DNA from 3 places in the Streptomyces sp. NPDC101165 genome. Region 1 is predicted to be linked to each of the others. Evidence: riboswitches for the same ligand, from Rfam matches in the RefSeq annotation. Region 1 holds a riboswitch; each other region holds the start of a gene.
What was found. A riboswitch is a leader RNA that binds a small molecule or an ion and turns the genes downstream of it on or off. The one in region 1 is predicted to bind cyclic di-AMP.

Region 1 (4,732 bases):
ACCGTCCGCGCCGACGCGATCGGGGCCGTCACCGTCGGCTGGGCGGCCAGCCAGGCGAGGGCGACCGTGGCGACGGGGGCCTCGTGGGCGCCGGCGATCTCGTCCAGGGCCGTGAGGACCTTCTGACCGCGCTCGGACTCCAGGTGCTTGGCGGCCGAACCGGCGCGGGCGCTCTCGACCGTCGCACCGGGGCGGTACTTCCCGGTGAGGAAACCGGAGGCGAGGGCGAAGTACGGGACCGCCGCGAGGCCCTCACGGCCGGCGAGGTCCTGCAGCGGGCCCTCGTAGGTGTCGCGGGAGACCAGGTTGTAGTGGGGCTGGAGGGCGACGTACCGGGCCAGGCCCTCGCGGTCGGAGAAGTCCAGGGAGGCCTGGAGGCGCTCCGGCGAGATGTTCGAGGCGGCGATGTGCCGGACCTTGCCCGCCCTCACCAGCTCGTCGAGCGCGCCGATGATCTCCTCGACCGGCACCTCGGGCTTGTCGAAGTGGGTGTAGTAGAGGTCGATGTGGTCGGTGCCGAGGCGGCGCAGGGAGGCGTCGGCGGCCGCCTTGATGTTGGCCGCGGTCAGGCCCTGGTACTCGGGGTGCTGGCCGACCTTGGTCGCGATCACGACGTCGGAGCGGTTGCCCCGCGCCTTGATCCACTTGCCGATGATCGTCTCGGACTCCCCGCCCTTGTTGCCCTCGATCCACGCCGAGTAGGCGTCGGCGGTGTCGACGAAGTTGCCGCCGGCGGCCGTGTAGGCGTCGAGGACGGCGAAGGAGGTCTCCTCGTCGGCGGTCCAGCCGAAGACGTTGCCGCCGAGGGCGAGGGGGAAGACCTGGAGGTCGGAGGAGCCGAGTGTGCGCAGGGAAGCATGAGAGTCGGTCATGCTTCAGTTCAACGATCCCTCCCGTCCCACCCATTCCGGGATTGCTGCGAACGGGGTGTGAACAGGTGTGGGTACGGGTGGGTGCGCAGGTGTGGGGACGCACGACCGGCAGCCCTGACGTCGGGGGGTTGTCGTCAGGGCTGCCGGGAGACCGGATGAGGGGTGGGTCAGGAGCGGGTCGGCGGGCCGCTCAGGGGGTGAGGCCCTTGCCGCGCAGCCACGTCATCGGGTCGATGCCGGTGGCCTGGCCGCCCGGGTGGACCTCCAGGTGGAGGTGCGGGCCGGTGACATTGCCGGTGGCGCCGATACGGCCGATGACGTCGCCGGTGCTGACCTTCTGACCGACGGAGACGCCGATCGAGGACTGGTGGCAGAACCACAGCTCGGTGCCGTCGTCCAGGGTGAGGACGGTGCGGTAGCCGTAGGAGCCGGCCCAGCCCGCCTGCGTGATGGTGCCGCTGTGGATGGCCTTGATGAGGGTGCCGGTGGGCGCGGCGAAGTCGAGGCCGGTGTGGTAGCCGGAGGACCACATCGATCCGGGCTGACCGAAGGTGCCGGTGATCGTGTACGAGACGACCGGCAGCTTGTACTGCTTGGCCAGCGCGGCCAGGCGCTCCTCCTCGGCCTTCTTCTTGGCCGCGGCCTCCGCCTCCTTCTTGGCCTCGGCGGCCTTGGCTTCGGCCTGCTTCTGCGCCTTGGCGGCCGCGTCGGCGGCCTGCTTCTCGGCGGCGGCCGCCGCGGCCGCGGTGGCCTTGGTGTCGGCCTTGCTCCGCTGCTGCTCGGCCTGGGCCATGATGCGGTTGCGCAGGGCCTCGCCCGCGTCGCCCTGGTCGCTGTCGGCGTCGGTCGTGCCGACGTTGGTCAACGAGGCCGTGGTGGCCTTGGACGCGTCGGAGGAGGAGCCGCCGTCGAACAGGGAGCTGACGGAGTCCAGGTCGGGCATGGAGATGGAGACCGGCGGCTTGCCGGTGTGGGCGCTGGCCATGCCGCCCGCGCCGACGGCGGCGATGACACCGACGCCGAGGACCGTGGAGCTGCGGGCGAGTCCGCCGCCGCGCTGCTTGCCCACGCGGTGCCGACCGCGTACCGGCCGTATGGACTCCTCGGTGGGGTTCCACTCCTCCCAGGGGCCCTCGTCGGTGTGCTGAGCGCCGAAGTAACCGAAGGTCTCGGTCTCGCTCGGCATGAACGGGGCTTCTGGGGCAGGCCGGTTGGACGCCACGAAGGCGCACTCCTTTCCTTCCTCCGCCTACCGGGTTAGCTGACGGGTTCGGAGCAGGAAGGTCTCCTACGCGCGTATACCTGCCGTGCTTCCACGGCGGCATCCGCGTGATTCACCCCAAGGTGGTGGTTCCCCGGTTCCCTTGCGGGATTCGGCGCGTGCGCACGGAGCCGCCTCTTGTGACGGCTGGGACGACCGCGCTGCGTTATCGAACGTTAATAGACCCGGACGTCAGATTCCAAGCCGTTCTACTTGATCATTAACGGATTTCGGGGCGGACGTAGCCGTCACGACCGGTTGAAAACGGGCGAGTTGACCTCCGCCCAGGAGTCTCGGCAGTTTTGATGGTGTCTCAGATGTTATGCGGAGGGCGTCCGTCCGATCACCGTGGGTGACACTGGCGGGGTGTCAGGGCCGCCGTACGGCCAGCAGCGCCATGTCGTCCGCCATCCCGCCCCCGGAGTGCCGGCGCACTTCCGCGGCGAGGCGGCCGAGCAGGGAGCGGGGGTCGGGGAAGCGGCGTCCGGCGAGCCGGCGCAGGGGGTCGTAGAAGCGGCCGTGGGCGTCGCGGGCCTCGGACAGGCCGTCGGTGTAGAGCAGCAGGGTGGCTCCGCTCGGGAAGCCGGACTCGGTCGCACGGTCGGGCCACAGGCCGAGGTCGGCCATGCCGAGCGGCAGCGCGGGTTCGCGTGCGGCCAGGGTGCGCAGGGTGCCGTCGTCGTGCAGCAGCAGTGGTGGCGGGTGACCGCGGTTGACGATCCGGACCACACCGTCGCCGCTGCCGCTGTGCGGGAGTTCGGCGAGGACGGCGGTGGTGAAGCCCTCGAAGGCGTCGATCCCGTCCCGCCGGGTGCCCTCGCGGGCCAGCGCCCGCTCCAGCCGTGCGGCCACCGCCTCCAGCGTGGTCTCCTGCTCGGCGGCCTCCCGGAACGCCCCGATCACCACGGCGACGGCGGCGACCGCGCCCATGCCCTTGCCACGTACGTCCCCGACGACCAGCCGCACGCCGTGCGGGCTGTCCTGCACCGCGTACAGGTCACCGCCGATGAAGGCGTCCTCCTGCGCCGCCTCGTAACGGGCCGCGATGTCGAAGCCGGCGATGCGGTCGTCCGGTTCGGGCAGGACGGCCCGCTGGGCGGCCTCGGCGATCTCCCGGGCCGAGGCGAGCCGCTGGTCGCCGAGGCGCAGGACGCGGTTGATGGCGGCGGCCAGCACGGCGACCGTGGCCACGGTGACGACCTCGGTGATCGTGTGCACATCCATGGCGGGATCGAACTGGGTGCGGACGACGACGGTGGCGACCAGGGCGGTCAGGCCGGTGAGGAGCGTGGTGCGCAGCGAGGACAGGGGCGCGGCGATCAGCGGGGCGGCCGTGAAGAAGGGCACGGCGGTGAAGGCGCGCGGGGTGAGCAGGTCGTACCCGATCCCGGCGGCGATCAGCAGGGCGGGCAGGGCGCGGGCCAGGGCGCGCGGGGTGGGGCGGCGGCCGCGGCACCTGTCCGGCGACAGGGGTGCGCGCTCCGCACCGAGGCCGGGGTCCGGGGCGTGGTCGCCCGGGAGTCGGCCGCCGGCCCTGGCGTACGGGCTCTCCTCCAGCTCACCAGGGCGCACTGCTCGTCTCCCGTGTCCTTGACCTGCGTCCAGCGTGGCGGGAGAGGAGAGGGCGGGCGACTGCTGTGGACCGAGCGGATGATCGACTGTGACGTATGCCACTCGGTGTTCTGTCGAAGGATGCCTCGGCGTTCTGCCGCGGGATGCCGGAAAACACTCAGGGCCGGAATCCATTGCTGGATTCCGGCCCTGAGCCTTCAGTAGCGGGGACAGGATTTGAACCTGCGACCTCTGGGTTATGAGCCCAGCGAGCTACCGAGCTGCTCCACCCCGCGTCGTTGTGTCTCAAGCATACGTCATTCGCAGGGCGCGATGCACACAGGTATCCGTGAGGTGTCGCTCAGGGCAGCAGGTGGGCGTTCGGCTCCTTCGCCAGGGCCTCGTACTCCGGCAGCACCACGGCGGCCACGCCCGCGCTCTGCAGCACCCCGGTTCCGTCCGCCGCCGTCACGAAGGTGTCCGGCTCCCGCCAGGCCGTGACCACCCGCCGTACGCCCGCCCGCAGGATCAGCTCGGCGCAGGGGGCGGGGCGGGAGGCGCGGCGGGTGCAGGGTTCCAGGCTGCTGTAGACGGTGGCGCCGGGCAGCCGCGGGTCGGCGGGGTCGATCTTCGCGAGAGCTGCCTCCTCCGCGTGCACCACGGGGTCGCCGCCCTCGCGCGAATGACCGCGGGCCAGCTCCGTGCCGTCGGCCGCGACCACCACGGCGCCGACGCTGAAGGCGGTCTGCGAGGGCGGGCACAGGGCGGCGAGTTCGCAGGCGGTGCGCAGCCAGTGGCGGTCGGCGGCGACGGGTTCCGGGCCGGCGCCGGGGGCGGTGGGCTCGTAGTGCATGAGGACGACGTCCTCGATCCGGCGGGTCTCGGTGAGCCGGAGCCGGCCGCCCTGGTACGACCCCGGGCCGAACAGGCGCGGAGCCGCCGGGTCGCCGACGAACAGCGGGGCGAGGACCAGCTGGAGTTCGTCGGCGAGGCCCTGCTGGAGGAGCTGGGTGTGGACGGTTCCACCGCCCTCGACCATCAGGCGCCG
Region 2 (4,732 bases), on a different contig from region 1:
CCGGAGTTGATGCAGTCGACCATCTCGCGCATCAGGCCCTCGTCGAAGACGTTGATGAAGTCGCCGTGGTCGGTGACCGGCTTGTGCAGCTGCTCGGGGAAGGAGTCCACCGCGAACAACGGCACCGTCCGCCCGCCGTCGTTCAGGCTCGGGGCGGCGACGTCGTAGACGATGCGCTGGACCAGCTGCGGGATCGCCCGGAAGCCCTCGGGGCAGGAGCCGTCGGGGCCGGCGAAGGCCACGTGGGTGCGGTGGTTGGCGCTGTCGATGTTGCGGCCGTCCCAGCAGCTCTGGAAGCGGAAGGTGCGCACCACGTCGCTGCCGGACGGGCACAGCGGGTACTTGTCCTTCAGCTGCCGGTCCTCGAAACCGGTGCAGCTCCACGAGGCGTTGGCGTTGGTGGGGCCGTTGACGAAGGCCTTGGCGTCACCGGTGATGATGCGCAGCAGGCGCGGCATCTCGGTGACCTTGCCGCGCGGGCTGCCCACGAAGGTCAGCGTCACCTGCTTGGCCGTGACGATCTGGCCCGCGTTGCCCTCGGTGCCGCCGCCCGGGGAGCCGGCGTCCTGTTCCTGCTTGCCGTTCTGCAGCCGCAGCACCGGCCAGTAGTACGTGGACTTGTCGCCCTGGTCCACGCAGCTGGTCTCGGCTTTGGCCAGGTCCTCGTCGCTGGCGAAGGCGTTGTTGGACTGGTTGCCGATGTAGTCGTGGAAGTGGTGGGCGCCGTTGGAGACGCCGGGCGCGACGATCACGTTGTCGGAGTTGAACAGGCCGTTTGCGTTGACACCGCACTCGGAGGTGAACGTGCCGCGCGAGGCGTCGTCCTGCTGGGGCGGGTTCGGCACGTTCGGCTGTACGGAGGTGATGTCCGCGTAGTCGGAGGCGACAGGGCCGTTGCCGCCCTGGCCGGCACCGTTCTGGCCCTGGCCGGTGCCCTGTTGGGCTCCGTCGCTCGGGGCGGCGCTGCCCTGGCCGGCGTTGCCGGTGTCGCCGCCCGCGCCGTCCTGGGCGGGGCGCAGGGTGCAGGCGGCCAGGGATTCCAGTCCTTCGGGCCGGTCACCCACCTGGTCGATGGCGACGGCGATCCGCTCGATCGTGGCCGACCGCTTCTCCTTCAGCGGGTTCATGATGGGCTCGTCCGCGGCCGTGGGGTCCTGGCGGACGGAGTCGGCCGACGCCTGGAGTTGCTGGTAGGCGGCCGCGATCTGCTGGTCCAGCTGGGCGAGTTCGCGGTCGACGGCCTCACGTGCGCCGTCCGGCACCGTCGTCAGCTTGCTGCCGACGTCCGGGCAGTCGATCGTGGCCATGCCCGCGGAGCGGACCTGACCGGTCGCGTCGGTGCCGCTGCCCCCGCCCCATGTGCCCTCGGTGGCCGAGGCGTAGACATTCGCCGCGACGAGCCCGCCTCCGCCCAGCATCAGGGCGACCGCTGCGAAGGTCGCGCGTCGTGCACGGGTCGGGCGTCTGCGCGTGTTGCGTCCCACGGAAGTACCTCTGAGTCTGTCGAGCGGCTCGCATGGAAATCCCCCGCCCCATACGGATCCGAGCGCCCGAGTGTTCAGGCGTCCCGAGAATTCATCAGAATCTCATAGGCACCGCGCCACCCAGAGGGTGAGTCATCTCGAATGGCAAGACGAACATCACATATCCGTATCGGACATTACGCACTTCAACCTTCACACGGGCCACACAAATTGGCTAGGTTGACGACCAGGCCGCACGGCTCCCCCGGCGAACCGCGCCGGGCCGCGTGGCCTCCGCCGAATCCGGTGCACCGTGGAGTGCAGCCGGAGCCGGGGACCCGACCGACTTCGGGGTGAATCGGCCAACGCCTCTGCAGGCGACGGCCGTAGGGCACGCCTTCCGGAACCGACCGCCCGAACCCGACAGCTGACTCGGTAGGCGGAGCACGGAAGGAGTGCGTCCCTTCATGGCGACGGACAGCCGCGACGAGGTCCGGCAGCGGATCAACTCCCTCTACGACCGGGCCGAGGCCGATACGGGGAACTTCAACGCGACACGGGCCATGGCGGGGGCGACACGGACTCGTGGTGTTCCGCTGGCCAAGCGGCCGGACCGGCGCTCGGATCCGGCCCTCGACGAGGTGGCCAAGGAGTGGTTCGAAGGGGCGCGGGCCAAGCTCGGCCCGTCCGTACCCGCGGTCCTGCCGACGGACCGGATACCCGACCGGCGGGCCACCCCGGCCCGCTCCTCGGACCGAGCCGGCGGCGATCGCACCGGTGGTGACCGGGAGACACCGGGGCGGGGTCTGCCGGAGTTGCCCGTCGGCCCTTCGGGGCGGACGGGCGCCCGTGCGCTGCCGGAGCTGCCGAGTGGGGCCGCCGCCGAACCGACCGCTCGGCCCGTCCCCGAACTGACGAGCCGCGCCCTTCCCGAACTGACCAGCCGGGTCATGGAAGTAGCGGCCGACCGCACCGCCCTGGAACTCCCCGGCCGGGCCGCTGCCGAGCTGCCGAGCCGGGCCATGCTGGAACCGGCGGGCCGCACCTCGGCGCAGACAGCCGCATGGCCTCTTCCCGCCGCCCCGGCAACCCCGCAGCAGGAGCCCCGGGCACTGCCCGCCCCCGCCACCGGGTCCCGGCGGCCCGCCCCGGCGGTGTCCAAAGCGAAGAACCGGCGCAAACTCGCCGCGGCCCGGGACGTGTTGTCCCGCGGCCTCGCCCTGCGGGCCGCGGCCGCCGCGCCGGACGCCCTGGGCACCGCGTCGGGTCAGGCGCCGCAGCCGGCCGAGGACCAGTGGCGCCCACCGCAGTGGGCGGCACCCGGCGTGTTCCCGGCGCAGGAGACGGCCGGCGCACTCGGAGCGGCCGCACTTCCGGCCGGTACCGAGCCCTTCAGCCGTCCGGCCGCGACGGCCCCGCTCACCGACACGGGCTCCTTCGCCACACCGCTGCCTGCGGGCCTCCCGGCCGACACAGGGTCCTTCGCAGCGCCTCTTCCGGCCGACACCGGGGCTTTCGCCGTACCTCTTCCGACCGACACGGGGTCCTTCGCTGCACCGCTTCCGGTCGACACCGGGGCTTACGCCGGGCCCCTCCCGGCCGGCACCGGGGCTTTCACCGCACCCCTTCCGACCGACACCGGATCCTTCGCCGCACCCGCCATCGCCGACACCGGATCCTTCGCCGCGCCCCTCCCGACCGACACCGGATCCTTCGCTGCCCCCCTCCCGGCCGGCACCGGGGCTTTCACCGCACCCCTTCCGACCGGCACCGGATCCTTCGCCGCACCCGCCATCGCCGACACCGGATCCTTCGCCGCGCCGCTCACCGTCGACACCGGGGCCTTCGCGGCGCCCCACCCGACCGACACCGGCTCCTTCACCGCACCCGCCGCCACCTACAGCCCGCCCCCAGCCGCAGTCGCCCCCCTCCCCACCGACACCGGCTCCTTCACCTCGCCCATCACCGCCACCCCCACCACGACCGACACCGGCTCGTACGCACCAGTCACCCCCACCCCGCAGTCACCCCGCGCCCTGCGCGCCGAGAAGGCGATCGCCTTCGCTCGGGCGCAGATCGGGAAGCCGTGTGTGTGGGGTGCGACGGGGCCGGACTCGTACGACTGCTCCAGCCTCACCCAGGCGGCGTGGAAGGCGGCCGGGGTCACGCTGCCGCGGGCCGCACACCAGCAGGCGCTCGGGGGCGCGCCGGTCACGCTGGCCGCTCTCGAACCTGGTGACCTCGTCCTCTTCTTCGACGACGACCGGCATGTGGGCCTGCACACCGGCAACGGCATGATGATCCACGCGCCGGGCCCGGGGTCGTACATCTGCGAGGAGTCGATCTACGGGGCCGGGGAGGCGGCGATCCACCGGGTGATCCGGCCGGCGTGACGCGGCGGGCGGGCTCGACTCAGCCCGGTCGGCGGCGTCGCGCGCGCCAGCTCTCGTAGTGGTCGAGCAGGGTCTCCGCCACCGGCCGGTAGGTGAGCCCCAGTTCGTCGATGCCCCGGCGGTTGTCGACGCGGAAGCGGATGCCGAGGTGCTTGCGTATGTAGTCCTGGGTGAGGCCGAAGGAAGGGCCCAGGATGCGCACCGGCCAGTGCGGGAGCGCGGTGCGCGGCAGGCGCGGGTCGTAGGGGTGGCGGGTGCGGATGATGCGTGCCATCTCGTGGAACGACGTCATCGTCTCGGCCGCCACGATGTAGCGGCCCTTGGCCCCGGGGTTCTCGGCGGCCGCGATGTGCGCGTCGGCCACGTCCCGTACGTCGACCGTGGTGAAGCTGAAGTCGGGGGCGCCGTAGCAGAAGTAGCCCTTGAACAGCTCGTCGAGGAGGAAGAGGCTGCCGGACTCGGAGGCGGGGGTGAGGGACGGGCCCAGTATCAGGCCGGGGTTGACGGACACCATGCGCCAGCGGCCCTGTGCGGCCTCGGCGTCCCAGGCCGCGCGTTCGGCGACGGTCTTGGCGTAGTGGTAGGGGTTGTTCTCCGCCGTGCTGGTGGTGTTGAAGTACCTCTCGGACAGCACCTGGCCGTCCATGTGCAGGACGTCCGCGTAGTCACCGAACACCGCGCCCACGGTGGAGGTGAACACAAGGGTCCGGACCTGCGGGGTCCGCTCGATGCTCGCCAGCACGTTGCGGGTGCCGAGCAGCGCCGGGTCCACCACGTCCCGCCGGGCGTCGCTGATCCGCTCCGGCATGAGGAACGGCGAGGCCACATGGAAGACCACCGGGCAGCCACGGAACGCCTGGTCGAACGAACCCTCCT
Region 3 (4,732 bases), on a different contig from region 1:
CAGCACGAGAGCCAGCAGCGCGGCGCGGCCGGTGAGGCGGGAGCGGCGGGCCTGCCGCTTGGTCTGGGAGCGGTAGACGCGGGCCGCCGTCTGCTCGCCGAGCAGCTTGAGCCTGGTCGCGGTGGAGAACCGGTCCCGGTCCTTCACGGCCATGTCCCCGCCTCCCCTTCACACGCGCGTACGTCCCCGCACACGGTACGGGACCGAGTACGGGGACGTACGTACGACTGGCTAGGGCTTAGCCCGAGATGGGTCAGCCCCTGCTGTGCCCGCTGGTCCGCGGAGCGGACGTGCGGGAACGCTCAGCCCTTGAAACGGGGGAAGGCCGAGCGGCCGGCGTAGACCGCGGCGTCGTCGAGGATCTCCTCGATGCGCAGCAGCTGGTTGTACTTGGCGACGCGCTCGGAGCGGGCCGGGGCGCCGGTCTTGATCTGGCCGCAGTTGGTGGCGACGGCCAGGTCGGCGATGGTGACGTCCTCGGTCTCGCCGGAGCGGTGGGACATCATGCACTTGAAGCCGTTGCGCTGGGCCAGCTCGACGGCGTCCAGGGTCTCGGTCAGCGAACCGATCTGGTTCACCTTCACGAGCAGGGCGTTGGCGGTGCCCTCCTCGATGCCGCGGGCCAGGCGCTCCGGGTTGGTGACGAACAGGTCGTCGCCGACCAGCTGGACCTTGTCGCCGAGCTTGTCGGTGATGACCTTCCAGCCGGCCCAGTCGTCCTCGAACAGCGGGTCCTCGATGGAGACGAGCGGGTAGGCCGCCACGAGCTCCTCGTAGTACTCGGTCATCTCGGCGGCCGAGCGGGACTTGCCCTCGAACTCGTACTTGCCGTCCTTGTAGAACTCGGACGCGGCGACGTCGAGCGCGAGCGCGATCTGCTCACCGGGGACGTAGCCGGCCTGCTTGACGGCCTCGAGGATGAGGTCGAGGGCCTCGCGGTTGGAGCCGAGGTTCGGGGCGAAGCCGCCCTCGTCGCCGAGACCGGTGGACAGGCCCTTGCCCTTCAGGACCTTCTTGAGGGTGTGGTAGACCTCGGTGCCCCAGCGCAGGGCCTCGGAGAAGGACTCCGCGCCGATCGGGGCGATCATGAACTCCTGAATGTCCACGTTGGAGTCGGCGTGCGAGCCGCCGTTCAGGATGTTCATCATCGGCACCGGCAGCAGGTGCGCGTTCGGGCCGCCCAGGTAGCGGAAGAGCGGGAGGTCGCTGGCCTCGGAGGCGGCGTGGGCGACGGCGAGGGAGACGCCGAGGATGGCGTTGGCGCCGAGGGAGCCCTTGTTGTCGGTGGCGTCCAGGTCGAACATGGCCTGGTCGATCAGGCGCTGCTCGGTGGCGTCGTAGCCGACCAGCTCCGGGCCGATCTGCTCGATGACGGCGAGGACGGCCTTCTCGACACCCTTGCCCTGGTAGCGGTTCGGGTCACCGTCGCGCAGCTCGATGGCCTCGAAGGCACCGGTGGAGGCGCCGGACGGGACGGCGGCACGACCCGTGCTGCCGTCGTCGAGGCCGACCTCGACCTCGACCGTGGGGTTGCCTCGGGAGTCCAGGATTTCCCGGGCTACGACGACGTCGATGGACGGCACGAGCATCTCCTTCGTGGATGTGACGCTGGTTGTGCGGGGCTTGTGAGCCTTGCGCCTAGAGCCTAACCGTCCCGGGGGCGTCGGCCACCGACCGACCGTCCCGTGGACAGCGAGGGACAGGGAGACCGTACCTATTGTTCACGCTCGGAACAAAGAGGCTTGTGGATGAGGCCCGGCCGAAGAGTGGGGAAACAGGAGGGGCGACACAGGGGAAACGGGGCGGGGAGCAAGGTGGGGACACAAACAACCCCGTCCCGGCGCGTACGGGGGAACACGCGCCGGGACGGGGAGCCCGTGGGGACGGGGGGAAGACTCTCACGAGGCCTTCAGAGTGGGGGCAGGCCTTGTGAGAGCGCTGTGGTTCCGGTGGGAGCCAGGTGTCACTTCAGGTGCAGCTGCTGGCCCGGGTAGATGAGGTTCGCGTCCTCGACGATGCCCTTGTTCAGGTCGAACAGCTTCTTCCAGCCGCCCTTGACCTTGTGCTTCTCGGCGATCGTGCTGAGGGTGTCACCCTTGACCACCTTGTACTCGCCGTCGCCCTTCTTGACCTTCTTGCCGGTCGGGGTGGTGACGGTCTGGCTCGCGGCCGGACGCTCGGCGGAGCGGGAGGCGGCCTGCGGCTCGGTGGCGCGGGTGGTGGTCTTCGACGAGCTGCTGCTCGACGGGGCCGCCGCGGTGCCGCTGTACGGGGTGCTCGACAGGCCCGTGCCGCAGACCGGCCAGGCACCCTTGCCCTGGGCGGCGAGGACCTTCTCGGCGACGGTGATCTGCTGCTGCTTGGTGGCCAGGTCGGCGCGGGCGGCGTAGGCCGTGCCGCCGTAGGCGGCCCAGGTGGAGGCGGAGAACTGCACGCCGCCGTAGTAGCCGTTGCCGGTGTTGATCGACCAGTTGCCGCCGGACTCGCACTGGGCGACCGCGTCCCACTCGGAGGCGGTGGCGGCCGAGGCGCTGCCGGCCGCCATCAGCGGAGCGGCGACGACGGCGCCGGCGACACCGGCGAGCGCGATGACACGGGTGGCCTTGAACGGACGGCGGTGCTTGCCCTTGCCGGAGAACAGCATGGATCGATCCCCTCACCGACGCCTGCGAGGTGAGCTGTCGGGTTCGGGCCGGTTGAGTTGCCCGGCCGCGGCCCTTACGGGACGCGGCTTCACCCCAAGCCGGTACCGACATCAACTGCCGGTCCCGGCACTTACCTTGGGTCCCCCGCTCCTGCCTACGGCGCATGACGCGACGACTGTTCCCGGGCGGCCGCTGGCAGGACTCGGCGTTGCGGATGCCGGGGCTCGTGGTGACGAGCGGCCTTGACCGTAGACAGGCGATCGGCGGAATTTCAAAGACGATCAGGGCTTCTGAGACTCATCCCACACTTTCACCAAAACGGACATTCATGAGCGAAGCGGGGCGTCAACTCCCGCTACTTATCGCCCTTTTCGGTACCGACTTTCAGGGTCTGACCGGCACTGATGTGGTTCGGGTCGGCACCGATGGCCTTCTTGTTCTCGGCGTAGAGCGCGTGCCATCCGCCGTCGAGGTCAAGGGAGTCGGCGATGGAGACGAGGGTGTCGCCCTCGTGGACGGTGTAGGTACCCGCGTCGCGGCCGGAGTGACGACCCGACGGGGAGTCGTTCTGACCGGTTGTCGCGCTTTCGTCCGCACTGGCACCGCGGTGACGTCCGCCACTGCTGAGGGCGCCGGTGTCGACCAGGCTCCAAGAACCACTGGTCTGCCACGAATTGTCCGAGTCCTCCGTTGCGGGATCCGTGGTGACGGACCCGCCCCCCTGAGCGTTCCCGGAGTCGGGCGATGCGGATTTGTCGGACTTGGGAGCGTCTGTGCCCTTGCCGAAACCCTTGGAGTCGGCGCCCTCGTCGGCGCTCGGGGACGGCTTGCCCTTCGCGTCCGCGGAGGAGTCGGACGAGGGTGACGAGGAGGACGAATCCGGCAGGTCGGACGAGTCGGAATTCTCGTCGGAATCGGAATTTTCGTCCGAGTTGGACGAGTCCGAGGACTTGGAGGAGTCACCGGAGTGTGCCGAGTCGGAGCCCGAGACGCCCGTGTCGACGTCCACGGAGCCGGACTTCGAGCTCATACCGGCGAGCAGGGCGCAGGTGGCCCAGGGGGTGGTGCCCTGGTCGGCGAGGATCTTCTCGGCGACGGCGATCTGCTGCGAGCGGCTGGCCTGGTCGGCGCTGGAGGCGTACTTCGTGCCGCCGTACTTGTCCCAGTCGTCCGGGGATATCTGCAGGCCGCCGTAGTAACCGTTGCCGGTGTCGGCACTCCAGGAGCCGCCGCTCTCGCACTCGGCCACCTTGTCCCACGTGGTGCCGTCGGCCGCGTTGGCGCTCGCCGCGCCGAGGAGCGGGATGGCGATGGCGGAGCCGGTCACGCCGGCCGCGACGAGGAGGGCCGGAGCCTGACGGGGGCGACGGTGACGACCGTTCCCGGAGAGCATGCGGAAGCCTTTCGTGGGACAGCGGGGCCGGCGTGGCCGATGGAACTCGGGGGCCACGCTGATGAGTGAACGTATCGGCAGACGATCACTTGTCACAAGTTAATGCCGCGCAGATCACGTGAAGATCACAGTGGAGAGTGTCTGTCATGTTCGGCTGCGCGAACGTCTGCCCGCGTCCGGCCCGTTCGAGCCGTGCTCAGGGAGCGGGCGTGAACTCCACGGGAAGGGTGCGCAGGCCGCGCATGATGAGCCCGCCGCGCCAGCGCAGGTCGGCCGGGTCCGCCCCGAGCCGCAGATCGGGGAGGCGGGTGAGGAGGGTGGCGAGCGCGGTCTGGCCCTCCAGCCGGGCGAGCGGGGCGCCGAGGCAGTAGTGGATGCCGTGGCCGTAGCCGAGGTGCTGGTTGTCCCGGCGGGACAGGTCCAGGACGTCCGGGTCGGCGAACCGCTCCGGATCCCGGTCGGCGGCGGCGAGGACGACGAGCACCGGGTCCCCGGCGGCGATGTCCTGCCCGCCGATGGTGAGCGGCCGGGTGGCGAACCGCCAGGTGGCCAGCTCCACCGGGCCGTCGTAGCGCAGGAGTTCCTCGACGCCGGTCTCCAGGAGGTCCCGCTCCCCGGCGGCCAGGGACCGCTGCAGGCGGTGGCGCTGCTCGGGGTGGGTGAGCAGGGCGTAGGTGCCGTTGCCGATCAGGTT

Region 2: linked by a shared signal. The riboswitch ahead of ACIRVH_RS08265 (NlpC/P60 family protein) and the one ahead of ACIRVH_RS43130 (M23 family metallopeptidase) in region 1 are both predicted to bind cyclic di-AMP.
Region 3: linked by a shared signal. The riboswitch ahead of ACIRVH_RS29755 (transglycosylase family protein) and the one ahead of ACIRVH_RS43130 (M23 family metallopeptidase) in region 1 are both predicted to bind cyclic di-AMP.

Annotation. Positions count from the first base shown of each region.
Region 1 is NZ_JBIWPG010000032.1:66,569-71,300, reverse strand. Features, by position in the region: gene ACIRVH_RS43135 (aldo/keto reductase) at 1-872, opposite strand, end outside; gene ACIRVH_RS43130 (M23 family metallopeptidase) at 1,063-2,094, opposite strand; cyclic di-AMP (ydaO/yuaA leader) riboswitch at 2,102-2,261, opposite strand; gene ACIRVH_RS43125 (PP2C family protein-serine/threonine phosphatase) at 2,503-3,705, opposite strand; tRNA gene ACIRVH_RS43120 (tRNA-Met) at 3,907-3,980, opposite strand; gene ACIRVH_RS43115 (dihydrofolate reductase family protein) at 4,046-4,732, opposite strand, start outside.
Region 2 is NZ_JBIWPG010000003.1:363,229-367,960, reverse strand. Features, by position in the region: gene ACIRVH_RS08270 (DUF1996 domain-containing protein) at 1-1,418, opposite strand, end outside; cyclic di-AMP (ydaO/yuaA leader) riboswitch at 1,749-1,920, shown strand; gene ACIRVH_RS08265 (NlpC/P60 family protein) at 1,931-3,856, shown strand; gene ACIRVH_RS08260 (NAD-dependent epimerase/dehydratase family protein) at 3,876-4,732, opposite strand, start outside.
Region 3 is NZ_JBIWPG010000015.1:60,415-65,146, forward strand. Features, by position in the region: gene ACIRVH_RS29745 (septum formation initiator family protein) at 1-153, opposite strand, end outside; gene eno (phosphopyruvate hydratase) at 303-1,589, opposite strand; gene ACIRVH_RS29755 (transglycosylase family protein) at 1,964-2,644, opposite strand; cyclic di-AMP (ydaO/yuaA leader) riboswitch at 2,649-2,817, opposite strand; gene ACIRVH_RS29760 (transglycosylase family protein) at 3,001-4,038, opposite strand; gene ACIRVH_RS29765 (cytochrome P450) at 4,235-4,732, opposite strand, start outside.